3 regions of the Cytobacillus sp. FSL M8-0252 genome follow, and region 3 is predicted to be linked to each of the others. Evidence: riboswitches for the same ligand, from Rfam matches in the RefSeq annotation. Region 3 holds a riboswitch; each other region holds the start of a gene.

Region 1 (10,046 bases), 440 kb from region 3:
TAACCCTGCATCAAATACAGCGGCTAATAATCCACCGAGAGGCCCAAATAATGTAGCACTAAGAGGGATGCCGATGAAACCTGTATTACCTAGGGCGGCGAGTAAAGCCAATTGTTTAGGCTGATTAAGGTGTAAAAGACGGCCTAGAACTAATGTAAGGATAATACCTCCAGCATTAAATACAATGGATATCCCGAATACGAGAAAGACTTGTTGGAAAATGACGTCCGTAATTTTAGTATTGAAAACACCATTCAATATAATAAAGGGAACAGCTAGATTTAAAATAATCATCATTAATATATTTTTCATTTCTGCTGTGATTGATATCTTTAAAGCGATTAGTGCTCCGAAAACAATGATTATACCCATTGTTGAAATCGCAAGAATAACAGAGGTGACTTCCATATGACACTCCTTTCAGTATAAATTATACTGAAAATTCTTATATTTTTATAGTTCATAAAAGCAGAAAACTATAAAAATATCATTGGACCATTTATACTTAACGACAATAAGAAAGGTGTGGGTAGCTATGGTTGCTAAAGTAGCGATAGTAACAGGAGCGAATTCAGGAATGGGCTTAGAAACGACAATCGGTCTTGTAAATAAAAATGTAAAAGTAATCATGCTCTGTAGAAGTAAAATAAGAGGTGAAGCCGCGCTACAAAAAGTGAAAGCCATTACAGGAAAAGAAAATGTAGATTTAATGCTCTGTGATTTAAGTTCTATCAAAAGCATCGATGATTTTGTGGCAACCTTTTTTAGTAAGTATCATCATTTAGATCTTTTAATCAATAATGCAGGTGTAGTGACAATAAAAAGGCAAGAAACAGTTGATGGATTTGAGATGATGTTAGGGGTAAACCATCTCGGTCATTTCCATTTAACCAAGCAATTATTAGCAGCTTTAAAGGCTTCGGCTACTGCAAGAATTGTCATTGTATCTTCCGGTGCTCATAAATGGGGGAAAATGGATTTTGCAGATCCGTTTTTTAAAAAGGGTTTTAATGTAGCAAAAGGTTATGGAAGATCGAAGCTAGCCAATTTATTATTTATGAAAGGTTTACATGAAAGATTAGCACACACAAATGTGACAGTGAATGCACTTCATCCAGGAGCTGTTGCAACAAACATAGGTGTGGATAGAGAAACAGGATTTGGTGGCAAAGTGGTAAAATTACTGGTGCCATTTTTTAAAACAGCAGAGCAAGGGGCGGAAACGGCCATCTATTTAGCCACGAGTCCGGATGTAGAAGGGATATCAGGTGAGTACTATATTGACAAGAAAAAAGCCCATGTCTCTAAAAGGGCGAGTGATCCCCAACTAATCGAGCACTTCTGGAGATGGAGCATAGAACAGACGACGCTTTAATGATGACATCTAATAAAAAAGTTAACAGTGGGGTGAAATTTGTCTTCAATAGGTGAAATTGAAGAAGTACACGGTATATTAGTTTTGGAATTAAAATAATATTGAGTGAATCCCTTGTAGGACAAGGAATCAGGGTTTAAACAAACGAATAAAACTAATTTGAATGGTTTCATGCTTTAAGGAACGGGAATGAGTGTGAAAGAACGGCAAAAGAGGGGATGTTGCTATGTCTGAAAAAGGAGATTTCATGCTGGCGCATAAACAAAAGTTGAGGAACAAATTTACGTTGATAAGCATTTAGAAGCCGTGATAAAAGCGATTGCCATGTATGAAGTAGAAATGAGTATAGGGTCAATGAAGCCAATTTGAGAAGTTAAAGGGAAGGGTGGAGGAAGAGTAATGAGTTTTAAAGCAATAGTTGTAGATAAAGATGATAAAGATTTTTCTATCCAGTTGCGTCAACTTGAGGTAAGGGATTTACCTGCAGGAGAAGTATTAATTCAAGTAAAATACTCCGGAGTAAATTATAAGGACAGTTTAGCTAGTATACCTAATGGAAATATCGTTAAAGACTATCCAATGGTACCGGGCATTGACTTAGCGGGCATCGTTGTTTCATCTCAACATCCTGATTTTTCCAAAGGTGATGAAGTCATTGCTACGAGTTATGAAATTGGTGTATCCAGATACGGGGGGTATAGTGAATATGCACAAGTACCTGCACATTGGGTACTGCCACTTCCAAAAGGACTTACATTAAAGAAGGCAATGACGATTGGCACAGCTGGATTAACAGCGGCTCTTTCCATATTAAAATTAGAACAGAATGGTCTAACTGAAAATAGTGGGAAGGTGTTAGTTACTGGGGCTACTGGTGGCGTTGGGAGTTTTGCCGTTGCCTTGTTAGCTAACCGTGGCTATGAGGTCGTTGCAAGCACTGGAAAGAAGAATGAACGTGATTACTTAATGAACTTAGGAGCTTCTTCAGTGATTACAAGGGAAGAAGTGTATGATGGGAAGATAAGCGCATTAAGCAAGCAAAAATGGATAGCAGCGGTTGATCCTGTCGGTGGAGAGCCATTGGCATCCTTGTTAAGCCAAATTCAATATGGGGGTGCCGTAGCGGTTAGTGGTTTAACTGCTGGAACGAATTTACCTACGACGGTTTTTCCTTTTATTTTACGTGGGGTGAGTCTCTTGGGAGTTGATTCCGTTTTTTGTCCAATGGAGATGAGGAAAGAAGCTTGGGAACTATTAGCGGAAGAAAGTGATAAACTTCCGTTTGATCAGTTTATTTTTCAAGAAGTTTCATTGAGTGAAGTTGAGCATGTCTTGCCATTGCTTTTAAAAGGAGAAACGAGAGGAAGAGTACTTGTACACATATAGTATCTACTCACAATAACTTATAAAAAGGCGGTCCTAATTTCTGATAGAATGGAGCGAAAGACATGCAGTTGAAAAGTAACCGTCTCGTCATTCGATCGTATATGTATGAAGATTACGAAGCTTGGATAGCGGGATTAAAGAACCGTTTAGTATCGCAATCACGTCATGATGAAGGACGCCCACAAGATTTACCTGCTTATACTAAAGAAAAATTCAAGAAGAAAATCGAGCAATGGAGCAAGCAAGATGATGCCTGGCAATTATCTGAGTTTGGTATATTTAGAGAAAATGATGGTGCACATATAGGAAAAATAGAATTGTATCGAACACAGAGGAATGGCAAGGAGTTAGTACTACTTGGTTATGCAATTCACAATCAATATTGGCGAAAAGGATATGGAAAAGAAAGCGTAGTAACGATCATACCTTTTATTTTTGAATATTTACAACCTGAAAGAATAGAATTACATATTGATAGTGATAACCTCGCCTCCATTCATTTAGCAGAATCTATTGGTTTTAAATATGAAGAGAAACAGTCTCAATTTTCATTTGATAGTGGAGAATGGAGCGAATTTTTTATCTATTATTTAGAGAAATAAGGAGAGGCCCCCGATTATGAAGGAGCCTCCCTGATATTAAGCGTTCAATTTTTCTTTCTCGTAAACAGGTACCCAACCTTCTGGTGTAACAAAGAGGCGAATAGCAACAACTTTTCGATCATCAGCTAAAGTAAAATAGTGGCGCGTGTTTACGGGTACAGAAATTAAATCACCTGGATCTAAATGGACTTCAAAAAACGATTCATCTTTTCCTTGGATAATAAAGACTCCATGCCCACTTACGATGAAGCGGACTTCATCATCGGTATGATGGTGTTCTCTTTGAAAGTTAATTAATAATTCATCTAAATTTGGCGTACTGTCTGAAAGTGAAATAACATCTGCAGCTTTGTAGCCGCGCTTTTCAGAAATGGTTTTGATTTCAGTTGAAAATGCATCTAGTATGGCTTGCTTTTCATCATCAGATAAATCGTATTTTTCGTGTAATGTCACTTCTAATTGCTCAATGTTCCAATTTTCATAGATGACTTCTTGTGCAGTTAAAAATGTAGATACCTCTTGTTGATCAGTAATCACTTTTTCTTCGTTTTTGAATTTAATAATGGCCATGTAAAACGCCTCCTTTTAATTGAATAAGAGATAATTTATATTGAAATAAAAATTCGCAAGCCTCTAATAATTTTTTCGCTTCAAACCCATCGACTCCCCAAACAGTAATCCCGTGGTTGTGAATTAAGACTGCACCTTTCTCTTTGCTGACGTAAGCAGAAAAGTGATCCGCTAATGTAGGGATATCCGCATCATTGCGAATGATCGGGATGGTGAGTATATCATCTTCTCCCCATAGTCCAAATGCTTTAATTAACTCTTGATGCTGAAAAGATACTACACCTTCTTGATAGAAAAGCTCAGAAATAACATTATTAGCAACTGTATGAACATGAAGACTTGCTCCTGATGACGTTTTCTTATAAATTTCACAATGTAATAAAGTCTCAGCTGAAGGTTTAGATGACGTGTTTTCTAGGGGCTTTCCTTCTAAGTCTACTAATAAAAAATCATTAGCTGTTCTCTTTCTTTTATCAAGTCCGCTTGAAGTGACTAAAAAGCTGTTTTCATCTACGCGAATGGATAAATTACCACTAGTACCCATAAACCAATCTCTGGCTGCTAATTCATCTTTAATATCAGCTAATGTATCCCACTTTGTTTCATACGTTGTCATGATTTCGCACCAACTAGTTCATCGAGGTATTCAATGCAATCATGGAAGGTTTCGAAAGGTGTATAAGAAATACCAGTTTCTTCACATTTTTGAATTAAGAAATCTCTAGCAAGTACGGCATCTGCTATTTTGGCTGCTTCAAAGTCTGTAATCGAATCTCCAATAAGAATATTAAAGTGTTCAGGAGAAGAGTGTTTTCTAATAATGGTTGGTTTACAACAGCCGCAACCTTGTGAAGAACATAGTTCATCACACTGGTGTGGATAGTGAATATCTATTGTTTCTAAAGCAAAGCTTGCGTGATTGCAAAATACTTTCGTAAATGGCCCATAAGGTTCAAGTACTGGTTCTAAAAAAAAGTCAATCCCACCACTAACAATATAAAGAGGGATACCGTTTTCATGTGTATATCTAACAAAAGCTGAAAATCCTTCACGAATTTCTGCACTATTTAATACAAAATGGATAATCTCTTCTTTTTTACTTGTTGGTAAAAGTGAGAAGAGATTTTTAACACCCTCTTGGATAGAGATATTTTGAGCTAAAATATCTTCCTTGATCTGTTTTGCCTCAATAGGACCGAAATGCTCCATAATCTTTACAATGTTGTCGTTATTCGTAATTGTTCCATCGAAATCACAAAAAATCATTGGTTTTGTCATCTTTTATGACGTACCTCCCCATTTTGCTAATGCTGCTTCTAATTCTTGCGCTTTTGTTGCACGATGAGTATTTTGTTGTATGACGTGATCAATGGCTTGCCTAAAAGCTCTCACGCCAGCTGCTGCTCCTTCAGGATGACCATGGACCCCGCCGCCAGCATTAATTATACAATCATTGCCAAAGTCATGATAAAGCAACGGAACTAAACCTGGATGAATGCCTGCTGAAGGGACCGGGAATGCCTGATTCAAGCCATTTTCTTCGGTTAACTGTCTAGCGATAGCTAAGGTTTTTTCTTTTTCCATGGCAACAGAACCATATGGAGAAGGAAATAAAGAGAAATCTGCGCCTGCTAAGCGAGTAAGATTACCGAGTAATAAATCAGGAGCCACACCATAGAAGTTTGAAGAAGTATAGGCCCCACTATATGCAGGATGTGCCATGATAGGTAACTGCACTTCATTGTTTTCAGCTAGTGTTTGGAGCATATCTAGACCGTAAGTGTGAACATTGAATAATAATGCATCCGCACCTAATTCGCTCGCATGTTTTGCTTTATCTACTAAATCCATTGTTCTCCCAGATAAATTGACTGCATAAAGTGTCCTTTTTCCAGTCTTTTCATAGACTTCATCTAGTATTTCTTTACCTGCGATAATTCGGTCTTCAAAAGAGATGTTGACATCAAAAAGAATTTCATCATCTTTTACAATATCAACGCCTCCCATAGCCTGGTCTCTTAACTGTTCTCTTAAAAAGTGAATATCCCTGCCGATAATGCCTTTAAATATACTCATAAGTAATGGGCGGTCTTGAATATTTAGTTTCGATCTTATATTTTTTATACCGAATTTTGGTCCAGGAAAACGGGAAAGATCCTCATTATCAAATTCCAGATTTAATAATTTTACTTCACCATCTAGAGATAACTTTCCAAATACAGTTGTTAAGATTGCTGGAATATCAAATGTGAAATTATATGTAGGGTAGGCGATACTAATTTCGCACCTTACTTCACCGAACCGATTGGGATGTTCATCATCATAAAATTCTTGTAGTGCAGTGACTCTGCCTTTATGTTTTAGTAATTGTTTTTGCTCAAGTAATGGTAACGCTGTCCACGAGCCTATCGTTAATCCTAAAGCGATATCCTCTGCTTTTTTCTCTAATGAACCGGGTCTTGCGTATACTTGATAAGTTGCAATTACATCTCCCATATGAGAACCCTCCCTGATGATTTCGAATTAACATTGACAATAAAAAACCCTCTTCTTAATCAATAAGAAGAGGGTTAGTTCGCAGTGATAGAACCTTCTCCTTATCTGTCAGCATGATTGCTGCAAGAATTAGCACCGTGTTCATTTAGAATCGGTTGCCGGGCTTCATCGGGCTCGTCCCTCCGCCTGCTCTTGATAAGAAAATTTATAATTATCGTTTTAAATTTTTGCACAATTGTATTATGTCACCAGGTGTTTTATCTGTCAACAGAGAATTTTTTACGTTATATGACAAAATTCTTTTAACCTTAAAAAGATGAAAAGTTTTAAAAAAAAGATTGACACTTTTTTATAAACGGTGCTAGTATTTGCTCAAGATATTTCAAAAAATGAATCTTTTATACTCTTATCAAGAGCAGGTGGAGGGAAATATGGCCCGATGAAACCCAGCAACCGACCGTAATATCGTTGTGAAACGAGGCGCAGCTAGAGAATTTCTGCGCCTAATGTAAGGCACGGTGCTAATTCCATTCAGAAGTTATTCTGAAAGATGAGAGGCAAAATCGTAATGACGAATGCCTCTTTCTGTAAAGGAAAGGGGCATTTTTGTTTCTGTAATGACAAAGCAGGTCCGACTACATCTCTTCATGTAGTCACCCCTGTTTTGTGCCACAGATAAATAAAGAAATAAGGGGGAAGAGATATGGCTGTTTTAGATAATATAGGTTATCGCGCTTTGACAGAGGAATCAGCGTGTGAATACGTGAAGAGTTTAAAACTGTTTTTACCGGATGAAAAAATGACGGTGGAAGAGATTGGTGATGGTAATTTGAATTATGTTTACCGTATTACTTCTAATCATAAAAGTGTAATTATTAAGCAAGCACTCCCTTATGCAAAAGTAGTCGGAGAAAGCTGGCCTCTAACACTTAAACGTGCAAAACTGGAGGCAGAAGTGCTTAAGAAGCATGGTGAATTCGTTCCTCACCTCCTCCCAGCAGTACTAGCATCAGATGAAGAGCTAGCATTAACTGTGATGGAGGATCTTTCCCATTTGACAATTGTAAGAGACGGATTGATTCAAGGGGATCATTATCCGAATTTATCAGCTCATATTGGTGAGTACTTAGCAAAGACATTGTTTTCAACTTCAGATTTTGCTCTTCATCCGTTTGAGAAAAAGAAATTGGTCGCTAAATTTTCAAATCCTGAACTATGTAAAATCACTGAGGATTTAGTATTCACCGATCCATTTTTTGATGTGGAAACGAATGATTTTGAAGCTGAGTTGGCTGAAGTGGTTCAGCAACTATGGGCTAATGACAAGTTGAAACTTGAAGTAGCCAAAATAAAATATGCTTTTCTCACAGAAGCAGAGAGCTTACTACATGGTGACCTACATACAGGGAGTATATTTGCGAGTAAGAGTGAGACGAAGGTGATCGATCCTGAGTTCGGCTTTTATGGTCCGATTGGATTTGATGTCGGTCAATATATTGCCCATCTCATTTTCCAAGTACTTGTACGAAACGAAAACGATAGAATCGTTATTCTTCAACAGATAGAAGAAGTATGGGATGTGTTTTCTCAATATTTTTCAGAAGCTTGGCAAAATTCTGTTGTTAATCCTTTTACGAAAGTACCAGGCGCTCTAGAGTCTTTTCTAGCTAAAGTATTTAAAGATGCTATCGGAGTAGTAGGGTGTGAATTAATTCGGAGAACAATCGGATTGTCGCATGTGAAGGATCTTGATGGAATAGAAGATAGTTCAATTAGATTATATGTGAAGAAGGCAACGATTCAATTAGGTTCATCCTTGATTATTAATCGCAAAAACATAGTAACAATCTCGCAACTTCTTAAGGAACTGGAGGCGTATACATCATGAGTATACCAACACCAATTGAATGGCAAGAAGGTAGATTGAAAATTCTTGATCAAACCTTATTACCCCATCAAACAAGATGGATAGAACTCGAAACCATTGAAGATGTCTTTGAGGCAATTATTCAGTTGAAAGTAAGAGGGGCGCCAGCTATTGGAATTACTGCTGCTTATGGTTTAGCGATTGCTGCAAAAAAATACGAAGGGGTCGACATTGAAACTTTCCATCTTAGAATTCATGAAGATTATCTTTATCTAGCGGGCTCTAGACCGACAGCTGTTAATTTGTTCTGGGCTTTGGATCGAATGATGAAAGTAATAGAAACGCTGTATTCAACAGAGGAGACAATTATCAGTTTGGAGCAAGAAGCAAAGAAAATACATCAAGAAGACGAGGAGATTTGTCGCCAAATTGGTGAAAATGCACTAAGTCTATTGAATGGAAGGAAAAAGGTATTAACGATTTGCAATGCGGGGACGATTGCTACGGGAAAATATGGTACAGCGCTAGCGCCGTTTCATTTAGGCAAGGAGAAGGGTGTTGACTTTCAAGTATATGCTTGTGAAACGAGACCGGTTCTCCAGGGAGCGCGCCTAACTGCTTGGGAGCTTCAACAGTCCAATGTGGATGTGACGGTCATTACTGATAATATGGCTGCTCATACCATAGCAACCAAGGGGATTGAAGCGATTATAGTCGGGGCCGATCGTATTGCCAGCAATGGAGATACAGCGAATAAAATCGGTACATGGCAACTAGCTATTTTAGCAAACTATTTTCAAATTCCTTTCTATGTAGCTGCGCCATTATCGACATTTGACTTTTCTATCGCATCAGGGGCAGATATTCCGATTGAGGAGAGGTTGGCAGAAGAGGTGACTCATATTGGGCCAAACCAGATCACACCAGAAGGAACGAAAGTGTTTAATCCGGCGTTTGATGTGACAACGGCTAATTTAATTACTGCAATTATTACTGAAAAAGGCATTTTTGAAGCTGATCGAAACAAATTGGCACAATTGAATAAAGCAGAAGAGGGAGTTAGGGCATGAAGAACAATCGTATACTATTAGCGTTTCTTATTATTTTTATTTTAATCTTGGCAGGCTGCCAGCCAAAAGGAAGCAATTCAAGTAGTGAAGCAACTGCATCAACTAAAGAGAATAGTGTACATCCGTTAGCTAATAAAAAGATCGCACTAATCATGCAAATTAATTTAGGAACTTTTTCTGCACAATATATTGAAGGGGTAAAAGAGCAGGTAGAAAAGTTTGGTGGAACCGTTCAAGTATTTACTTCTGAAGGTGACTTAGCAAAAATGGCTTCCAATTTAGATGCAGCGATTAATCAAAAATTTGATGGGATATTAATTGATCATGGAACGAAGGAAGCGTTAACGCAAGGAGTAGAAAAAGCGGCTGCACAAAATATACCTGTAGTGGTCTTTGATGCTGATATTGCAGTGAAAGATGTAACTGTACTTCAACAAGGCGATGAAGAAATGGCGAAGTTGACATTAACCAAGCTTGCTGCAGATGCAGGAGGGAAAGCAAATATTGTTAAGATTTGGGTAGCTGGATTTGCACCGATGGAAAGAAGACAAGTAGCTTATGAACAATTTTTAAAAGAGAATACAGATATTAAGGAAGTAGCAGCATTTGGTGCTGCCACCGATAATACAGCATTAGATACTCAAGCACAAATGGAAGCAATCCTAAAACAATATCCAAAT
Region 2 (9,712 bases), 530 kb from region 3:
CAGAAAAGCAATTGAGAAAACAAGCGTTGATTATATGATCCAACGTATTAATGACAGCAAAATAGCAACTGAACAAATGAAAAAAAGATATATCATAATAATTAATGAGAAGCCTGTTATGGCGCTTGCACAATTCATGGAATTTCTGCGTGAAGAACAGCGCCGTTCCTCGTTTTAGATTGATTCCTTTAGGGAGGGGAGTATAATGCCAAAAATCACTTTTTATAATTTATCAATTGAAAAACGCGAAAAGCTTATCAATGCTGTAAAGCAAGAGTTTTCTCGTGTTCCACTATCGCAAGCATCTATTAGTAATATTGTAAAATCTGCCCGTATTCCAAGGGGGAGTTTTTATCAATATTTTGAAGATAAGGAAGATGCTTTTTTTTACTTGCTAGAAGAGAGAGTAAAAAGGAATCAAAGTGAAGTTTACTTTTTATTGAATAAGCACAATGGGGATATTTTTGAAATGATGATTGCTTTTTTCGAAAAGGTGATTACTGAACAAGATGAGAATCGGAACTTTCTCAAAAATTTATTTTTAAATATGACATATGAAGTGGAACATGAATTTGGTCGAAGTTTCAATGGATATGAAACGAATCAGCAGTTTATCCAATTCGAATCAAAGGTAAATAAAGAAATATTGCATATCTCAAATCAGGAAGAGTTTAAGTATTTAATGAAAATACTTACATCTGTTTTACTAAGGAGTATTATCGAAACATTTTCTAAGGATCAATCAAAGGAAGAAGCACTAAGAAATTTTAAGTTAGAAATCACTCTCTTAAAACGGGGACTTAAGAAATAATCATGAAATGAGAAGTAGTTGGAATGAAAAATTTATTCTTTCGTTTCAACTCTTTTTTTGCTGAATTGCTATTGAATGATCGCATCTATGTGATTTTTTCACAAAATTCCAAAAATATACATAGTGGTGCTATAATAAGAATAGCAATAGTCAATTTAGCCATTATTCCCCGTAGAAGGGGGGTGTTGCTTTGTCAGTTTTTGAGGCATTGGTGTTTGCTTGTACATTTACAAGTTTAATAATGGCTGTGCTACAATTCAAAAACGATGATAAAAAATAATCCACCTCATGTATAGGTGGATGGTGTCAATTGTTCATTGGCTAATGCTATTGCGAGATCGGACGGTGTTGCCGCACCACCGATCTTTTCTAATATATGCCTTTATCTAGTCCTATTATACAATAGAATGATTTTTTGGAACAAGCTTTGAGTAAAAACTTACGTTTGTTTATTTTATGAACAATACCATTCTTGCCTTTGCCTTTTTCTTAACCTCATTTCCTGTTACAATTATAGATAAAATACGTTTAAGGAAATTTCCTTCCTTTTAGTGGGTATTGAACATGAAAATTAGATTATTCTCAAGAAAAGATAGTACACAAATCCAATCTGTTGCTAGGGAGAGTTGGAGTTACGCATATGAAGGCTTAATTCCCGAGCGAACACAGGTTGATTTTTTATTATCTGTATATACTGAAGACGCTTTAATGAGAAGTTTATCTACTTCGGTTTTATTGGTTGCTGAAGAAGAAGGAGAAGTTATTGGTTTCGTTCATTTTTCATTAATAAATATTAAGAAAGAAATAGAATTAGGTGCTTTATATATATTGCCGAGTTTTCACCGCCGAGGTATTGGTACAGCCCTACTAAAAGCGATGTTTGAATATTTTTATGATGTCAATAAAATTACGGTTTCTGTTGTGATGCGAAATGATTCTGCTTTGGATTTTTATCATTCAAAAGGATTTAAACAAGTAGGAAAAATGAATGATTCCATTTTCGGATTTAGTATTCCAACCATTGTAATGGAATGGAGAAGTAACACAAGTCCAAATGTGTAGGGGGAAGTTATGTATACCGTATTCTCAACTTTTGATGTAAATGAAAGTAAAGCAGATGAAGTGATTGAAATATATAAGAATCGTTCACGTTTAGTCGATAAAGCAGATGGGTTCGTCGACTTTATGTTGCTTCAGAATGATAAACGTAAAGGAGAATTGACAGTACAATTAATTTTTGAAACAAAGGAAGATTATTTACGCTGGGTAAGAAGTAAAGATTTTCAACGAATTCATGATCTTGAAAAGAAATATCCAGATAAAGAATTAGCAGCAGTCATTCCAAAAGTGTCGCAATATAAGGTTGTGGTAAAGTGAGTAAATATGAAATAATCGCAGAAGAAGTAACAAAAAGGATATTTCGAGAAGACCCTACATTAATTGAACGATATGGTGAACGTGGGAGAAATCAAACATTTATTGATAATATGCATCACTTAGATTATTTAAAGACGGCAATGGAATTAAATACGTCAAAGATTTTCACTGACTATGCCCTTTGGTTAAGAGGTATCTTAATTAAATATGGTATGACGACGCAAACCTTGATTGATAATTTTCTTTTTTTAGAAGAGGAATTAGAGAAATGTACGGTGGTAGAAAGTGAAATTAGTTCTGCATATATTGGTTTGTTAGGAGAGGCTGTGTCTATTTTAAGAGATGTTCAAGGAGGCGAGGCACAGTGACGAGAGGAGAAGATCTAGCAGAAATCCTTTTATCTGGAGCTGTTGCTGATGCTTGGGAATATATTGAGCGATTCGATTATTTGACTAATGTAGAAATTTATCAAGATATTATTACACCAGCTATGGTTAATATTGGTCTTAAATGGGAAAATTTTGAGATAACAGTTGCAGATGAACATTTGGCATCTGGAGTTTGCGATTTCATTCTTTCAAGATTAGCTGCAAAGCACAAGTTTAAACCTGTTAAGGATGCACCGACCGCCATGTTTCTTTGTTTATCAGGAGAGCAGCATTATTTGGGATTAAAGATGGTAGCCAGTATATTTGCAGAGAATGGATGGAGAACCAAGTTTTTAGGAGCAAATTTACCTGTACAATATGCATTGCAGGCTGCGAAGGATTGGAAACCAGATGTAATTGGCTTATCAGTTTCGATTGCTACCCATTTACCGGCACTTACGGAATATATGGAAGCTTTTTCTTATTTACCAAAGAAACCTAGGATTTTATTAGGTGGAAGATTGACAAATTTATATGATTTAGCTTCTTTTACCGCTATTAAGCCGGAAATTATTTCAAACTTATATGCTGTAGATAAATGGATCACTGCTTTTAATACGGAGGGGAGGAAAAATGCGATTAATTGATCTACATTTGCCGATACCGTATATACTAGCTAATAAGAATGGTGAAATCATTAGCTATACATCTAAAGCGGATGAAGTCTTTGATTTATCAGAAGGTATGATTAAAAGTATAGTTGATGAAGGGAGTATCTCTAAGTTTGAAAGGGTAGCTGCCATACCAGAAAAGAGTATGAGATTTGAAGCTAATTTAAAAACAAGAAGTATACCGATAGCACTATTTGATATTCATATCAGTTGGGATTTTCAAGGTAATGCGTCCATGCAATTTTTATTCAAAGATGATGATAATGAACCATTAATGGAGAAATTACAGGCCCTACAAAACAGATTAGCAAAGACAGATTTTGAGCTTTATGAGCAGAAGGAAACATTAGAAAAAACATTGCAAAGGTTGGATGAATTATCAGGTCCTTTTATCTCTTTAACAAAAGAGATCTGTTATATTCCTTTGTTTGGCGATATGACGGGCGATAAATTTACAACGATTATGGAGCAAACGCTTGCCCGTCTGTCAGATCATGATTACAGGTGGATACTGATTGATTTAACAGCGGTTGCTAAAGTATATAAAGAGGGAACGAGCGGCTTAGAGCTTTTAATCAAGAGCATTCTTCTAATGACAGGAGGAGAAGTGAGACTCATTGGTATAAATCCGAGTCTAGCAAAAGCACTTCAGCCTTATCAATTAAGAAATGTTGTTCATACGGAACAATCGTTACAAAGTTTTCTTCAATCAGTGATAAATGATCATGCTATATGAACATTTATTAAACTGAGAGCCTACTTGGATAATGTATATGTTTGTACATGTGTTTATAGGTTGGCTTTGTTAAAAGAAAAGATTGTCGGATAACGATACGTTCCGAAAAAACTAAGTAAAGACATATGTAACAATGAAGATGATACCTTGTAACGGGAATGCGAATTTAAAAGGAAGAGAATATGAAGCTTTAGTTCGTTCATAAAAGCCTCCAAGTTACACAACCTAGCCCATAGGAACATAAGTTATACATGTTTCTATGGGCTAGGTTTGTGGCTGCCATACCTCTTATATTAAAATAATTTGAGTTGGCCAATTCTTTCTACTGCCTCAATTAATCGTTCTTCATCGACAAGTAATCCCACCCGAACATAACCTTCTCCAAAGGTCCCAAAGCCTTTTCCTGCGGCAACAGCTACATCAGCTTTTTCCAGTAAGTAGTCAGCAAATTCTTCACTATTGTATCCTTCAGGCACTGGCATCCAAGCAAAAAACGATCCTGAAGGAGACTTGCCGTGCCAGCCAACCTTTTCACAAGCGTTCATGAATGCATTTCTACGTCTCTCATATCGAGCAACAAGTTCGTCTACACTTGTTTGATCCCCATTTAATGCATCGGCTGCAGCTTTTTGAATCGCAGGGAATAAGCTTACATACATATGGTCTTGAAGAAGGTTGATGGCTTCAATGATTTGTTCATTTCCAACTGCAAATCCAATTCTCCACCCAGCCATATTATATGTTTTTGATAATGTATACATTTCAATACCAACGTCTTTCGCTCCGGCTGTGGCTAAGAAACTTTCAGGTTTCTTTCCATCAAAGCCGATAGCACCATAAGCAAAATCATGCAAGATGGTAATGTTGTTTTCCTTAGCAAAAGCAACAGTTTCTTCAAAAAATGTGGAATCAGCTGTCGCGCCTGTTGGATTATTAGGATAATTCAAAAATAGTAGGCGGGCATCCTTTTTTTGTTTTTCTGTAAATTGCGAGTAATCAGGTAGAAACTGATTTGCTTCTTTTAAAGGAAAGGTTTCGTATTTTACATTTGCCAAAACCGCACCAGATTCATAATCAGGGTAACCTGGATCTGGTAAGAGCATTAAATCTCCCTCATTGAGTAGGCATAATGGAATTTCTACTAAACCTGCTTTTGCGCCAAAAAGGATAGCTACTTCTTTTTCAGGCTCAATTTCTACCCCATATTCACGCGCATAAAAGGAAGCGGCGGCCTTCTTTAATTCATTAATTCCTCTAAAAGGAGAATATTTATGTGTCATTGGGTCTTCTGCAGCTTGCTGAAGTGATTGTACAATATGTGCAGGTGTTGGCTGGTCGGGATTGCCTTGTCCTAGGTTAATAACATCTCTGCCTTCAAGTTTTGCAGCAGCAACTTTTTGAACAAGGGAAGCAAAAAATTGTTGAGGTAATTGCTTCAAACGATGCGATAATTCCATTTTAATCCACCTTCATTCATTTAATCTATATACGAACGCATTTTATAACCAAAAAGACAAATTGTCCAGTTAATTTTATATAAAAGGAAATATTCGATTTCCTTTTTTGTTTTAAAAGAATAAAGGAAAGGTAGTTGGATCACTAAACCCATTTTCTTGGGAGATTGGATGTAGCATTATTTCGAACATTGACAAAAATAAAAGAGAGTAGTAATATCATATCATAAAAATTAAATGAAAAGCTTATCCAGAGAGACTGAGGGACTAGGCCCTATGACGTCCGGCAACCCCCAATATTGGGAAGGTGCCAATTCCTGCAGAATGATATCCATTCATTCTGAAAGATAAGGCGGAATAAAACCAATGCCTCTTTCAGATGATGAATAGTGGCTTTTTTTATTGGTTAAAATTCTGGTTACAGCTATGGGGAGGAAACATAATGAGAAAGTGGCTAATTGTTTTATTCATTGCAACTGTTTGTTTACTAACAGCATGTGGCGGAGGTTCAGACACGAGTGGAGAAAAGGTGGATGAAACGAAAGAACTAAAAATTGGTGCTACTGCCGGTCCTTATAGTGATATGTTGAAAAAAGCTATTGTACCTGGTCTAGAGGAAAAAGGATATAAAGTAACTGTCGTAGAGTTTAGCGATTATATCCAACCTAACAAAGCTTTAAATGAAGATGATATACAAGCTAACCTTTTCCAACATACAATTTACTTGGAGAATTTTGAGAAAGAAAATAACATGGACTTAGCACCATTAATTATTGTACCAACAGCCCCAATGGGGATTTACTCGAATGTGTTTAATTCAATTGATGAGATTAAAGACGGTGCAACCATTGCTATTCCAAATGACCCAACGAATGCAGCACGCGCTTTAAATACGTTAAATGACGAAGGTCTAATTACGATTGATGAAAACGCCGATCCACTAACAGTATCTGAAAAAGATGTGAAGGAGAATAAAAAGAATTTAGTTTTTCAACCGATTGAAGCAGGACAATTACCAAGATCTCTTGAGGGTGTGGATCTTGCTGCAGTTCCTGGTAACTTTGCGTTGGCAGCCGATATGGACTTATTAAGTGCATTAGCACTAGAAAATATGCTTGATGATTATCGCAACGTGGTTGCAGTTAAAGCAGACTTTGAAGATAAACAATATGCGAAAGACTTAAAAGAAGTGGTCGAGTCTGCAGAATTTGAAAAAATTATCGACGAAGAGTTTCAAGGATTTGGAAAGCCAGCGTGGATGAAATAACGAAGTAATAATAAGCAAGAAACCGGACAAAATTATATGGATTTGTCCGGTTTCTAATAATAGTTGTAGAATACTGTTAAACTTATCTGTGCATAATTTGTATTTTGGTCATTCCTGTACTTATGGATTGTCGAACAACTTTTTCATCCTGGTCATTGACGTTTTTCAACCATTTGTGAAATATTGGTTGTAAGCCGTAAAAGGAAGTGACTCTTCTATACATTTCATCTTTATTGAATTTTGTTTGATAAGATGCGAGAGCTTCTTTGGTGAATTGATCTCCGAAATCCCAATATAGCCCTGCAAAGTCAAACGCCGGGTCCCCTATTTGCGTATCTGTAAAGTCTATAATTCCTGATATTTCCTTTTTGCTTGGATGATAAAGGATATTGGCACTTGTTAGATCACCATGAATCACCACTTTTGCTTCTTTAAATTTTGACACCGCTAAAAACATTTTATCAATTTCTTCTTTTTCTGCGTCTTTTAAGAACGGAAATATTTTTTTAATCAGGGCTTGATGTAATTGCGCCCAATAATTTTCACTATGTAGTTCTTCTATATTACATTTCTTTGCTTCATCTATATCCAGACGATGTAATTCTGTAAGAAATGTTCCTAACCGCTTGGCTTCATATAAAGGAGGAGTAATCAATGAATGAGATAATGCTTGTCCTTTAATGAAGTGGTAAAAAACACCAATCATTTGTCCGTCTTTATTATAAAATGGAAGATAATTTGGTATTTCAATAATGGAAGAAAGATATGAGAGCTGGTGAAGTAGCTTTATTTCCTTTTTTATTTTCACTAATACTTGTTTTGTTTTTGGTATTCGGATGACATATGTTTGATTAACAATATAAATATGATGATCCCAACCAGAATGATTGCTTTCAATCTGTATTTCCTGAAGATGCGGGAGATGGTTTTTAATTAATTCCTTCATGGAACAGTCTCCTTTTTTATTATTTTGTATAAATCGTTTTTTGAGGGGGAAAATAGGCGAGACATCTTATAAAAGGGGAGTGAAAGCAATGGAAAAAAAGTATGATAATCAAGTGGATGAGAAAATTATTGCTGCTCAAAATGAAGCTCAACAATACAATCAAATGGATACAGAATTAGAACAGTCAGAAGAAGTACAAGCAGCAATGGAGAAAAGTTATGAGTATGAAGTGACGAATCAACAACCGACATATGAACCGAATAAACCATTTTAATTAGAAAGAAGAGACTTCCATTACGTGGAGTCTCTTCTTTCATTATAGCATACCTTATTTTACATTGATGCTGTTTGATGTGTCTGTTTACTCCCATTATGTTCGGTTCGTCCATAAACTAAAAAGTAAAGAATAATTGAAGCAATCGACACTATCCCCATGTAAATGTATAACATACTGTAGCCAGTTATAGGAATCAGTAAACCTAATAAATAGGGTCCAAAACCTAAACCACCATCGAGAAAGATAAAGAAGGTGGAAGTAGCTAGCCCCATGCGATGGGATGGCGTTAATTTGACCGCAATCGCTTGTGTACAAGACTGCATATTACCAAAGCCTAAGCCAATCAAAGCCCCCGCCACTAATAACATAACACCATTTGATGAATTACTAAGTAAGAATAGACCTACTCCAAATAAAATGAACGCTGGATACATCACGTAATTTGCCCCTTTGCTGTCCATTAATTTACCAGTGAAAGGACGGGATAGTAAGACAGCGATGGCATAGACAAAGAAGAAAAAGCTAGCAGCATTTACTAAGTCCTTTTCAATTGCATAAAAGTTAATAAAAGACAAGACGCTTGAATAACAAAATGCGACTGTTAATGTGACGAGTGCAATTGGAAGTGCCTTTGGTTCAATAAAGCTAGATAATTGAAAACCAGATGATTGAAATTGAGCTTTTTGATCTTCAGTTAACTCTTTCACATTCACAGTTAACCCGATAAGTAGGCCAATAATACCAAGAATCAAACAAAAAATGAAAATCGTATGAAAAGTTGTGTATTGACTCATTAACATACCGATAAAAGGTCCTATTGCTGTCGCTAAAGTATTACTCATACTAAAATAGCCGATTCCTTCACCTTTCCTTGTTTGCGGTATAACTGAAGCGACAATTGTACCACTTGCTGTACTTGCCATCCCTAATGTTAAACCGTGGATAAAGCGGGTAATAAGTAAGAAATTGACATCAATTTCAATAAAATAAAGACTTGTTGATAAACTAAATAATAGTAAGCCAATGATTAAAGTCTTCTTCCGTCCAATACGATCAATATATTTACCGATAAACAATCTTCCTACCAATGTTCCTATAATAAATATGCCAGTAACTAAGCCAGCTTGGCTGGCGGTCGCATGATGTGCTTCAACGGCATACACCGCAATCGTAACCATTAATAAATAAAACACTAATGTTAGAAAAAAGTTTACGGAAGAAACGGTGATAAAGTCCTTGGTCCATAATTTTTCTTTTGTTGAACTCATATTCTTTTCTTCCTCCTTACAAATTGCTTTTAATACTATCAAAAATACGAATACATTCTTCTTGTTCCTCAGGTGTGATTCCCTCTAATATTTCCATTTCGAACTGATCAATCGGAATGCGGATTTTTTTGTATATGCGTTCACCTTCGTTCGTTATTTTCATTTTCTTTTCACGTTTATCCATGCTTGGGATTTTTTCTACATATCCATATTCCTCAAGCTGATTTATGGTCCTCGTAACTGTTGGCTTTTCGACACCTTGATATGCAGCAATCTCTACTAAAGTTGTTGGACCAAAATGGTAGAGATAATAAAGAATTGTCCACTGTGCCCGTTGTAATTGATGTTTCGTTAATAAGCTGTTTAGTCTATTCTCAAAAGGGCGATAAAGCATCATAAAGTGATGAAAGAACCTTTGGCTAGCAATAATAATATTCACCTCATTTAAAATAGTTATCAATGGTAACTAATATACTATAACAAAAAGCCGTCTTGTCTGTCTATGGGCGATAGATTTTTTTCTGTAAAATGGTAAAT
Region 3 (10,046 bases):
GGGCGAGCCATGAGTAAAAAGCTTTTCTCTTAACGTACCCTTTTTGTATTCCTTTTTATATAAACCACGTTCTTGTAGAATCGGAATAACAAGCTCAATAAAATCTTCCAAATCTGCTGGCGTTACTAAATGATTTAAATTAAAACCATCGACACCAGAGGCTTCAAACTGATATTGAATTTGGTCTGCTACTTCTGATGGATTGCCGACAATTATATTGTCTCTATCTAATCCTTCTAATTTTGAAATCGCTTCTTTAATCGATAGTTTTTTCTTCGCATCTTTCGTTAATGAAGCAGCTTTATAATGCCCATGCTCTGTAGCTTTAAATTCAAATGGGTTATCTAACTCATCCTTTGTAAATTCCGCAACATTATAACCGCTTGCGCCCCCAAACTGTGCTTTCGCTGCATCTGCACTCCATAATTGGTTGTATTCAGCAAATTTCTCTTCCGCTTCTTCAGTTGTCTTACCTACGATGACTGTTAGGAAAGTGAATATTTTAATATCTTCCGGATTCCTGCCATATTCTTCCGCTTGTTTTCGAATATCCTCTGTATAATGTCTTACTCTTTCAGGTGTTGGCCCACCTACAAATACACATTCTGCATGTTTTGCTGCAAAAGCACGTCCTTTAGGAGAAGTCCCTGCTTGATATAAAACAGGTGTTCTTTGTTGTGACGGTTCTGTTAAATGCGGTCCTTCGACATCAAAATATTCTCCTTTATGGTGAATTTCATGGATTTTCTTACGGTCGATTAATACCCCTTGTTCTGTATCTTCTATCACTGCTCCATCTTCCCAGCTTGATTCCCACAGTTTATAAACGACATCCATATATTCATCGGCAATTTCATAACGCTTATCGTGTTTGATCATATCTTTGAAACCAAAATTTCTTGCTGCATTAGGAAGATAAGAAGTAACGATATTCCATGCCACTCTTCCTTTTGTCAAATGATCTAATGTGGAAAACCGTCTTGCCTGCCCAAAAGGTGGCTCATATGTTGTACTCACCGTTAATGCAAATGACAGATGCTCTGTCACTGCTGCCATAGCAGGGATGACAAACGCCCCATCATTAACAGGAAACTGTAATCCATCGTTAATTGAAGGTTCTTTACTTTCTTTATACGTATCATAAACACCTAATACATCCGCAAAAAAGACAGCATCGAATTTTCCCTTCTCGAGTGTTTTGGCTAATTCCATCCAATAATTAATATCTTTATAGGCACGATGTCGTTTGGAATCTTTATGCTTCCATAGCCCATGAGAATTGTGCATTGCACTTGTCATTTCAAATGCATTCAATATCATTTGTTTTTTATAACTCATACTGCCATTACCTCCTCTAATACTTCTACAAAAGAAGCATAATAATGTATTTATCAATTGTGCTAAGAATGTTTATCGCTTTTGGTGGTCCAATCAGCCATAAAAAAACCTCTTCCAAAAAGGAAGAGGTAACGTACGCTCATAAATATTTCATTCTCTTCCTATCTTTCAAGCTAAATGCTAGCTTGCTGGAATTGGCACAGTACTTGCAATGCTAAGTCTGTTGCCGAGGCTTCGTAGGGCCAGTCCCTCCACCTCTCTAGATAGTGGTTATTTAATTGATATAGTTACTCTAAAATATTTAGAATCTTTTGTCAACATGTTTTTTAACTTATGCTTCCTGATTTTCTAGTACCTTTTTCTTAAGAGCACGTCGCAGTATCTTTCCTGTTGTATTCTTCGGCAATTCTTCTAAAAATTCTATAGAGGAAGGAATTTTGTATTTGGCTAACTTTTCTTTACAATAAGTCAATAAATGTGCCTCTGTTAAATTTTCAGTTTTAGGTACAATATAGGCTAAAACTTTTTCTCCTGTATTCTGATCAGGTACACCTAAAACAGCCGCTTCTACAATGTCAGGATGGTCATAAAAAACCTCTTCTACTTCCCTTGGATACACATTATAGCCACCAACAATTATCATATCTTTCTTACGGTCAACAATGTAGAAGTATCCTTCTTCGTCCCTCTTAGCTAAGTCACCTGTATATAACCAATTTTCCTTTAAACAGGCAGATGTTTCTTCAGGCATTTTGTAATATCCTTTCATAACGTTAGGGCCTTTCACAACAAGCTCCCCTACTTCACCTACAGCGACCTCTTCTCCTAATTCATTAACTACTCTATTTTCAACATGAATAATAGATGTGCCAATCGACCCCGGTTTCCGTGGACGATCTAGTGGGTTAAAGCATGTGACCGGAGAAGCTTCTGATAAGCCATAGCCTTCAGAAATAACCACATTGAATTTCTTCTCAAAATTTTCTAACAATGCAACAGGAAGTGAAGCACCTCCAGAAATACATAATCTCATAGATTGGAAGACACCAGGGTTGCCTTCAGGATATTGATAAAGAAAATTATACATTGTAGGCACGCCGGCAAAAACAGTTGGCTTGTATTTTTCCGCTAAACGGAAAATTTCTTTCGGACTAAATTTAGGGTCTATTAAGATTGTTGCTCCACTTATCAGAGGTGCATTCAGAGCAACAGTTAAGCAAAACACGTGAAACATAGGTAAGGTTGTAATCACCGTATCACGTTCATTAATCTGCAAATAGTCCGCGACATCACTCGCATTACTATACAGGTTACGATGAGTTAACATGGCTCCTTTAGGTTTGCCTGTTGTTCCTGATGTATAGAGTATAATCGCGACATCATCGGGTGTAACATCTGCATCAACAAATGTTACATCTCCATTGGAAACAAGCTCTGAAAACGATTTCAATTTAGGAAATACCGACTTATCTCCCAGAGCTGGAAGTCCACTTGTTTGACCGGTTTCGCAGACAGTATAATGCTTAATATCTGTTAATAAATGATGCATTTTTTCTGCTAATGGTAATAATTGCTCAAGCATAATCACCGCTTTTACATCACCATCTCTTAAAATATAGCCAATTTCTTCAGGCGTATAGATAGGGTTTATCGGTATGACCTTTGCTCCTAGCTTTAACGCACCATATAAACTAATAACAAAATGCGGCGAATTACCAAGTAGCAAGGCAATATGATCACCTTCTTTAATACCTAATGACGAAAGTCCTGATGCAAACCTTGTTACTTGTTCATCGAGCTTTGCGTATGTACATGCTTGATCCATAAAATAATACGCATTTTTTTCCCCATTTTCTAAGGCAATCTTGTGAAGCTGACTTGTTAAATTCAAGTTTCTCCCTCTTTTCTGAATGAATAGTCATTCATTTTTATAATATAAATTTTCTAAATTTATTATATTAAAAGAAATTTCAGGATTCAAGTAGTCTACGGATATCTACTCTATTTTTTTCTTTATAATAAAATAAAAAGCATAAAAGTTCTTCATCCTAAACGGTGAAAATACTTTCATGCCTTAGTAAAAACAGACTGATACAGCTCTAATAAACTAAATTTACAAAGTCTTCTATAGTGATATTACCGAAATAATGTTTTATATTTACACCAGCTAGCGCCTTTTCAATTTCGCTTTTTTCGTAGCGGATGCCTTCTAACTTTTCTTCAATATCGGTTACATCTCCGACACCAAAGAAATCACCGTAAATTTTACATTCAGTAATTTGTCCTTTTGTTACATTCAGTCTAATGTCAATAGAACCCACTGGGAATCTTTTAGAATGCTCATAATCAAATTTTGGTGACTTGCCATAGTTCCACTCCCAATTTTGATATCTTTGTTCTGAGATTTTGTGAATTTCTTCCCAGTCTTTTTCTGTTAGGCGATATTCACTTACTTCACTACCTTCAAAAATATGATGTAAAATTAGCTGTCTAAATTCTTCGATAGAAATTTTTTCAGTTAAAAATTCAGAGATGTTTGCTACCCGGCTACGAATAGATTTGATTCCTTTTGATTCAATCTTATCTTTTCTCACTTTAAGTGCAGAGACAACATTTTCAATTTCTGAATCGAGCATTAATGTTCCATGGCTAAACATTCTCCCTTTTGTAGAGAACTGTGCATTTCCAGAAATCTTTCTCCCATCTACTGTCAAATCATTTCTACCGCTTAATTCTGCATTTACACCTAACTTTTTTAGAGCAGTAATTACTGGTTCAGTGAATTTTAAGAAATTATGAAAGCTTTCGCCATCATCCTTTGTGATGAAACTAAAGTTTAAATTACCAAGATCATGGTATACAGCACCGCCACCAGATAAACGGCGCACCACATGCAGTCCATTTTTTTCAACGTATTCTGTATTGATTTCTTCAATCGTATTTTGGTTTTTACCAATTATGATAGATGGTTTATTTATGTAGAACAATAGATATGATTCATTAATATCTAAATTCTTCAACGCATATTCTTCAATAGCTAAATTAATGCGAGGATCTGTAATTCCTTGATTATCTATAAATTTCATGGTACCACTCCTTTAAATTTCAAAAGTCATGCCAAATGCGGCTAGACTAATCGGTCCTTTGTACTCTGTTAAAGCTTCATCCTTTAACGATTCTATATTACCATAATGGGGCAAATGGGTTAATAGAAGATGCTTCACTTTAGCTATTTGTGCTAACCGACCAGCATCATAGCTATTCATATGTCCCGCATTTTTACCTTCTTGATGTCCATAAAAATTACACTCACATAGAAGTATATCTGCTTCATGAGCAAACCCTTCTAACTCTTCTTTATATGAGGTATCACCTGTATATACAATTACTTTATTATCTACTTTTATGCGCATCGCAAAGCATAATACAGGGTGGTTAGTCCGTTGAAAAGTAATTGTAAAGGGGCCAACTGTTAATGGTAGGCTCTCTTTAATAGGTACACCTTCTGAGATATTTTTATAATTTAATTTTTGGAATTCATATTCATTTTCATCATGCCCATAAATCGGTAAAATACTTGTTTTTTTTCCTAAGTACCCTTGAATTAAACGAGCATGTTGAAGTACACCTATATCAGCATGATGATCTGGGTGGTAGTGGGAAAGTATGACTGCGTCTAACTCCTCTGGTTGTTTAATCTCTTGCATTTTGGATATAACAGCACTTCCACAGTCAATTAATAATGTAAAATCATCATGCTCTAATAAGTACCCCGCAGTTGCTTCTCCCACTTTTGGATAACCTCCACATGCACCTATAACCGTTAACTTCATTGCATTTCCCTCCTTTTGATTCATCTCTAACTATACTAAATAATGCCCATTTTTTCATTTTTTCTAATTTGTATTGAAACAGTTGTTGACTATATTAAACTGTTATAATACAATGTAAATATCAAAACAATTCAATTAACGATTAGGAGGCTTCAACCATGGTTCAAAACATTTTAGATTTCTTTAGGAATCTCCCACAAAAGCAATGTACTGAATGCGGGAAGTCCATCGAAGAGCAACATGAATGTTACGGTAATAAGTGTGACCATTGTTTAGGTGTCTCAGATTTATAGAATGCTAGTTTCCATCCCTTAATATATAACCATTGGAAGAAGAAGGCCTGCTCCCCTTAGCAAGTCTTCTTTTTGTTTTACTCCAACAAGCCTTCTAGTATGAATGACTTTTGAATCCAGGTGTAAAAAGAATAAATACTGTTACAGGAAACCTCAGCTTGGCATTTCTTTCTGGTTTTTGATCTGAGTGAGACGCAAATCACCTTTGCTCAGCTCTCATTTCCAATTTCCGATTTTGACTGACTTGGAAACTCTATTTGCTCGGCTTCATTTGTGTTATTCAAACAGAATGACTTATTTAAGTCCGGACTCTCTTACCCCGCTGAGTGAAGATTGGTTTTGCTGGAGTGAGCTAATTCATACAATATTTTAGCGCTGCTTAGATTTACCTTTTAAATAAGCACAGTGAAATAACTGTTATCTAAAATCACTTTATTAGAAACAAAAAAACCAGCCCACACTTGATGTGCGAGCTGATTTGATGATGATTCCATCCTACATTCATGATTTTATAAGCCCTTTAAACACATACCTTTCCATAAGCTCAGCGATTTCACTTTTCGAAAGTGGGGCATGCTGTCTTTCCCAATCAAAAATGAGTGATATGTATAACTTTAACATAATAAAGGCAGTCAATTCAGGGTCGCACGGCTCGATTTCTCCTTTATCAATACCTAATGTTTTTACCTTTTCTCCTATATAAGAAATGATTTCTCTTTCCATTTTGTTCGTCATCTCTATAACTGCAGTGGTCCCCATTTCTTTTCCCTCTTGGAACAGCTTAATTGTTAATTGATGCTCTAGTCTATATTCCAAAATGCGATATAGAGCTAAATGTAAATTTTCTTGTAAAGATAAATCTGGTGACAAAACCTGCTCTGCCTCTATTTTCATTTCTCTAATAAGTGCCGTAATAATTTCATCAAATAATTCTTCTTTATTTTTAAAAAAAGTGTATATAGTCCCTTTTCCTACATTAGCAATTTTGGCTACTTGCTCCATTGTTGTAGCTTTATAGCCAAAAAGAGAAAATGATTTTGTGGCAGCTTGAATAATTAATTGTTTACGGTCAACGGCCATTTACTTCTCCCCTCTCTATGACCAAACTGTTCATATTGTCAAAAAATCCTTAAAAAAGAAACCGCTCCTTTATGAAAATAAAAAAAGCGGTTGCAATCAACTCATTACTTATTTTTCATTCTGTCTAAGACAACTGTTGCTAAAGAATCAATAAACGCTGGATGACTATTTGGCATTTCTGGACGATAGTAGGCAGCTCCTATTTCATCTGTAACCACCTTACATTCATAGTCATTATCATATAAGACTTCTAAATGATCAGCGACAAAACCGACTGGTGCATAAATAAATGCTTTATAGCCTTTTTTTGCATGTAAATCTCTTGTTAAATCCTGCACATCAGGCCCTAACCATGGGTCAGGTGTATTTCCTTCGCTTTGCCAACCGACAGCAAATTCACGAACGCCAGCTTCTTTAGCAATTAACTCAGCTGTTTCTTGTAGTTGATCAGGATATGGATCACCATATTCTTTAATTTTTTCTGGTAAGCTATGTGCAGAGACAATTAATATATATTGATCTCTTTCTTCACTTGACATTTTAGCGATTTGCTTCTTCACACCATCTGCCCAAAATTGAATAAATTTCGGTTCCTTATACCAACTATCAACTGAGTAAATAGTTGGACCACCAAGCGTCTGAGCTTTATCTTCTGCTCGTCCATTATAAGATTTGATGCTAAAAGTAGAATAATGTGGTGCAAGAACAAGACTGACAGCTTTAGTAATCCCATCATTATGCATTTGTTGAACTGCATCTTCAACGAATGGTTCTATATGCTTTAAACCGATATAAGCTTTAAACTCATATTGATCTTGAATCTGATTTAAATGTTCTTGAAGTGATAGCGCTTGATTCTCAGTTATTTTTGCTAATGGCGATATTCCTCCAATCGCTTTATAGCGACTCTTTAAATCTTCTAACATCTCTTCCGATGGAGTTCTACCATGTCTAATATGTGTGTAGTAACGTTCAATATCTTCTTCTTTATAAGGTGTTCCATAAGCCATTACTAACAAACCAATTTTTTCTTTATTCATTCTTACACCTCTTTAAAAATGATTACTTTTTCTTTTATTATTTCCCAAATTGTTCCTTAGAATAACTGTGGATAAACGATGTGAGTTTTTTTAATGTCTCAGGATTTACTTCTGGGAAGACACCATGTCCTAAGTTAAAAATATATCCGGGTTGACTCATGCCTTCATCAAGAATAGCACGGACCTTTTTCTCAATTACTTCCCACGGAGCAAGTAACAAGGCTGGCTCTAAATTCCCCATCACTGTCTTTGAAATACCCCTTGACCTTGCTTCACTAATTGGCAACCTCCAGTCAAGGCCTACAACATCAATTGGAAGGTCATTCCATTCATTCGCTAAATGACTCGCGCCAACACCGAACATAATAAGTGGTACCCCTTCATCTTTCAAACTAGAGAAGATTTTTTCCATGACGGGTTTAATATAAATACGATAATCTTCTACATTTAATGCACCAACCCAAGAATCAAAAACTTGAATGGCACTAGCACCTGCTTTAATTTGCGCTTTTACATATGTGATTGCCATTTCACCTAATTTATCCATAAGTGCAAACCATGCTTTTGGTTCTGAATACATAAACGCTTTTGTCTTATAATAATTTTTAGAAGGTCCACCTTCAATCATATAACTCGCTAATGTGAATGGTGCACCGGTAAAACCAATTAACGGTACAGTTAATTGCTCTTTTGTTAATAACTTAATCGTATCTAGAATATATGGAACATCTTCTTCAGGATGTATCTCGCCGAGCTTCTCAACGTCTTGCATCGAACGAATTGGTTCATCAATGACTGGACCCACACCAGGTTTTATGTCAACTTTCACACCGAGACTTGGAAGCGGTGACATGATATCCTTGTACAAAATAGCCGCATCATTGTTATACTGTTCTACAGGAAGTCTTGTTACATATGCGCATAATTCAGGTTGATGTGTAATCTCGAACAAAGAGTATTTTTCCTTAATTGCGCGATATTCCGGCTGTGATCTGCCTGCTTGTCTCATATACCACACAGGCACATAATCAGTCTTCTCTCCTCGAGCCGCCTTTAGGAATGTATCATTTATAGTCATTAAATTAAGTCCACCTTTCATTTGCCTTATGTATTTTCCATACAAATAAGCTTAGAATTATTCTTATTTAGTAAATGTTCACATTAACTATAACTTTTTTCGGTGTTTATTGTACAGTACCCGCTTCAAATGTCGAAAATTTGACGTTTTTATCACTAAAATCGAGGTGAAAGTAATGAATCTTTATATGACAAGCGGCACTAAAAATTTCCTACTTCCCCTGATGGAAAAATTCAGTAATGAGAATATCGTTCTCATGCAAAATAGTCAGAATACCCTGTTAGTACATGAAACAGAAAGCAAAAAAAGTAAGTTTCAACAACCAAAATCTTATCACATCCATGATTCAACTGGAGACCTTCATAGAAGTAAATTTATTGCTATTCAATATATCCCCTTAACTGATGAAGGAAAACCCATTTTCGAATTCAAATTTCAGCAATTCTCTTCAAACTTTACAAATACAATTGGTTTTAGAGCAGCTAGGGTTTTAACTCCGATGAAAGGTCATACTTATGTAATTATTACAGCCTGGGACTCCGAATCTTCATATAAGAACTGGGAAAGTACAAATCCTATAGCAAAAAAAATACAGGAAGAACAAAGTAATAAGAAAGAATTACTATCAGATCCTGCATATACCAGTTTTTATTATATACAAACGACAGATAAATAAAAGCTTCCCACTTGAAAAAACATCAGCCAATTACAGTAATAGAAAAAAACGCCAGCGACGAGAATGTTTATAAAAAGGCTGAGGCTACTTCACTTCGCCTCAGCCCTATCAATTTTATATCACTATATTAAAAACATCGCTACAATTGTTGTCACAATCAAACCAATGACGACAGGAAGAAAATTACGCCTCGCTAACTCAAATACATCCACTTTACATATAGCGGCAACGGGAATCATTGCCCATGGAATTAACGCTCCGCCACCTACCCAAATTCCTGCAATTTGACCTAAAGCAGTTAATGTTGCTGCACCATCACCAATCGCTGTACCAAACAAACTACCAATAGATCCAGCCAATGATATTCCTGAAAAACCTGAACCATCCAAGCCAGTTATTGCTCCTACTACCGTTAATGTAATCGCACCAACTTGTGCAGTTAATGGTACAACAGATGCAAGTGCAACGCCTAAATCGTTGACGATTCCATGTGAATGTTGAGGAAGCCGCTCTCCGATGATTGCTTGAAACCCAGCATCTCCCAAATAAAAGAATGCAGCAATTGGAATCACTGGTCCAAATACTTTAAACCCGAATTGAAATCCTTCGACTAAATAAGTGGTTATTTTTTCGAGGCCTTTTTGTCTATGAGAAAATAATGTAATCGTGAGTAAAATGAGAATAGCTGTACCCCCAATTAAAGCGGTT

The links. A riboswitch is a leader RNA that binds a small molecule or an ion and turns the genes downstream of it on or off. The one in region 3 is predicted to bind S-adenosylmethionine.
Region 1: linked by a shared signal. The riboswitch ahead of MKX83_RS06385 (2,3-diketo-5-methylthiopentyl-1-phosphate enolase) and the one ahead of MKX83_RS08555 (LLM class flavin-dependent oxidoreductase) in region 3 are both predicted to bind S-adenosylmethionine.
Region 2: linked by a shared signal. The riboswitch ahead of MKX83_RS05875 (MetQ/NlpA family ABC transporter substrate-binding protein) and the one ahead of MKX83_RS08555 (LLM class flavin-dependent oxidoreductase) in region 3 are both predicted to bind S-adenosylmethionine.

What each region holds. Positions count from the first base shown of each region.
Region 1 is NZ_JBBOWZ010000001.1:1,210,859-1,220,904, forward strand. Features, by position in the region: gene MKX83_RS06350 (AEC family transporter) at 1-408, opposite strand, end outside; gene MKX83_RS06355 (SDR family oxidoreductase) at 536-1,375, shown strand; gene MKX83_RS06360 (acrylyl-CoA reductase family protein) at 1,775-2,761, shown strand; gene MKX83_RS06365 (GNAT family N-acetyltransferase) at 2,824-3,363, shown strand; gene MKX83_RS06370 (1,2-dihydroxy-3-keto-5-methylthiopentene dioxygenase) at 3,400-3,933, opposite strand; gene MKX83_RS06375 (methylthioribulose 1-phosphate dehydratase) at 3,920-4,549, opposite strand; gene MKX83_RS06380 (2-hydroxy-3-keto-5-methylthiopentenyl-1-phosphate phosphatase) at 4,546-5,211, opposite strand; gene MKX83_RS06385 (2,3-diketo-5-methylthiopentyl-1-phosphate enolase) at 5,215-6,429, opposite strand; SAM riboswitch class I at 6,528-6,631, opposite strand; SAM riboswitch class I at 6,833-6,986, shown strand; gene mtnK (S-methyl-5-thioribose kinase) at 7,133-8,317, shown strand; gene mtnA (S-methyl-5-thioribose-1-phosphate isomerase) at 8,314-9,366, shown strand; gene MKX83_RS06400 (sugar ABC transporter substrate-binding protein) at 9,363-10,046, shown strand, end outside.
Region 2 is NZ_JBBOWZ010000001.1:1,119,217-1,128,928, forward strand. Features, by position in the region: gene MKX83_RS05835 (DUF5392 family protein) at 1-178, shown strand, start outside; gene MKX83_RS05840 (TetR/AcrR family transcriptional regulator) at 206-811, shown strand; gene MKX83_RS05845 (GNAT family N-acetyltransferase) at 1,376-1,873, shown strand; gene MKX83_RS05850 (antibiotic biosynthesis monooxygenase family protein) at 1,883-2,188, shown strand; gene MKX83_RS05855 (hypothetical protein) at 2,185-2,556, shown strand; gene MKX83_RS05860 (cobalamin B12-binding domain-containing protein) at 2,553-3,203, shown strand; gene MKX83_RS05865 (STAS domain-containing protein) at 3,190-3,963, shown strand; gene MKX83_RS05870 (pyridoxal phosphate-dependent aminotransferase) at 4,257-5,420, opposite strand; SAM riboswitch class I at 5,661-5,771, shown strand; gene MKX83_RS05875 (MetQ/NlpA family ABC transporter substrate-binding protein) at 5,860-6,684, shown strand; gene MKX83_RS05880 (aminoglycoside phosphotransferase family protein) at 6,767-7,630, opposite strand; gene MKX83_RS05885 (hypothetical protein) at 7,719-7,904, shown strand; gene MKX83_RS05890 (MFS transporter) at 7,964-9,175, opposite strand; gene MKX83_RS05895 (MarR family winged helix-turn-helix transcriptional regulator) at 9,192-9,635, opposite strand.
Region 3 is NZ_JBBOWZ010000001.1:1,647,240-1,657,285, reverse strand. Features, by position in the region: gene MKX83_RS08555 (LLM class flavin-dependent oxidoreductase) at 1-1,338, opposite strand, end outside; SAM riboswitch class I at 1,497-1,608, opposite strand; gene MKX83_RS08550 (fatty acid--CoA ligase family protein) at 1,670-3,229, opposite strand; gene MKX83_RS08545 (lipoate--protein ligase) at 3,438-4,424, opposite strand; gene MKX83_RS08540 (MBL fold metallo-hydrolase) at 4,437-5,171, opposite strand; gene yhfH (protein YhfH) at 5,330-5,464, shown strand; gene MKX83_RS08530 (TetR/AcrR family transcriptional regulator) at 5,966-6,544, opposite strand; gene hemH (ferrochelatase) at 6,649-7,584, opposite strand; gene hemE (uroporphyrinogen decarboxylase) at 7,622-8,662, opposite strand; gene MKX83_RS08515 (antibiotic biosynthesis monooxygenase family protein) at 8,838-9,338, shown strand; gene MKX83_RS08510 (hypothetical protein) at 9,461-10,046, opposite strand, start outside.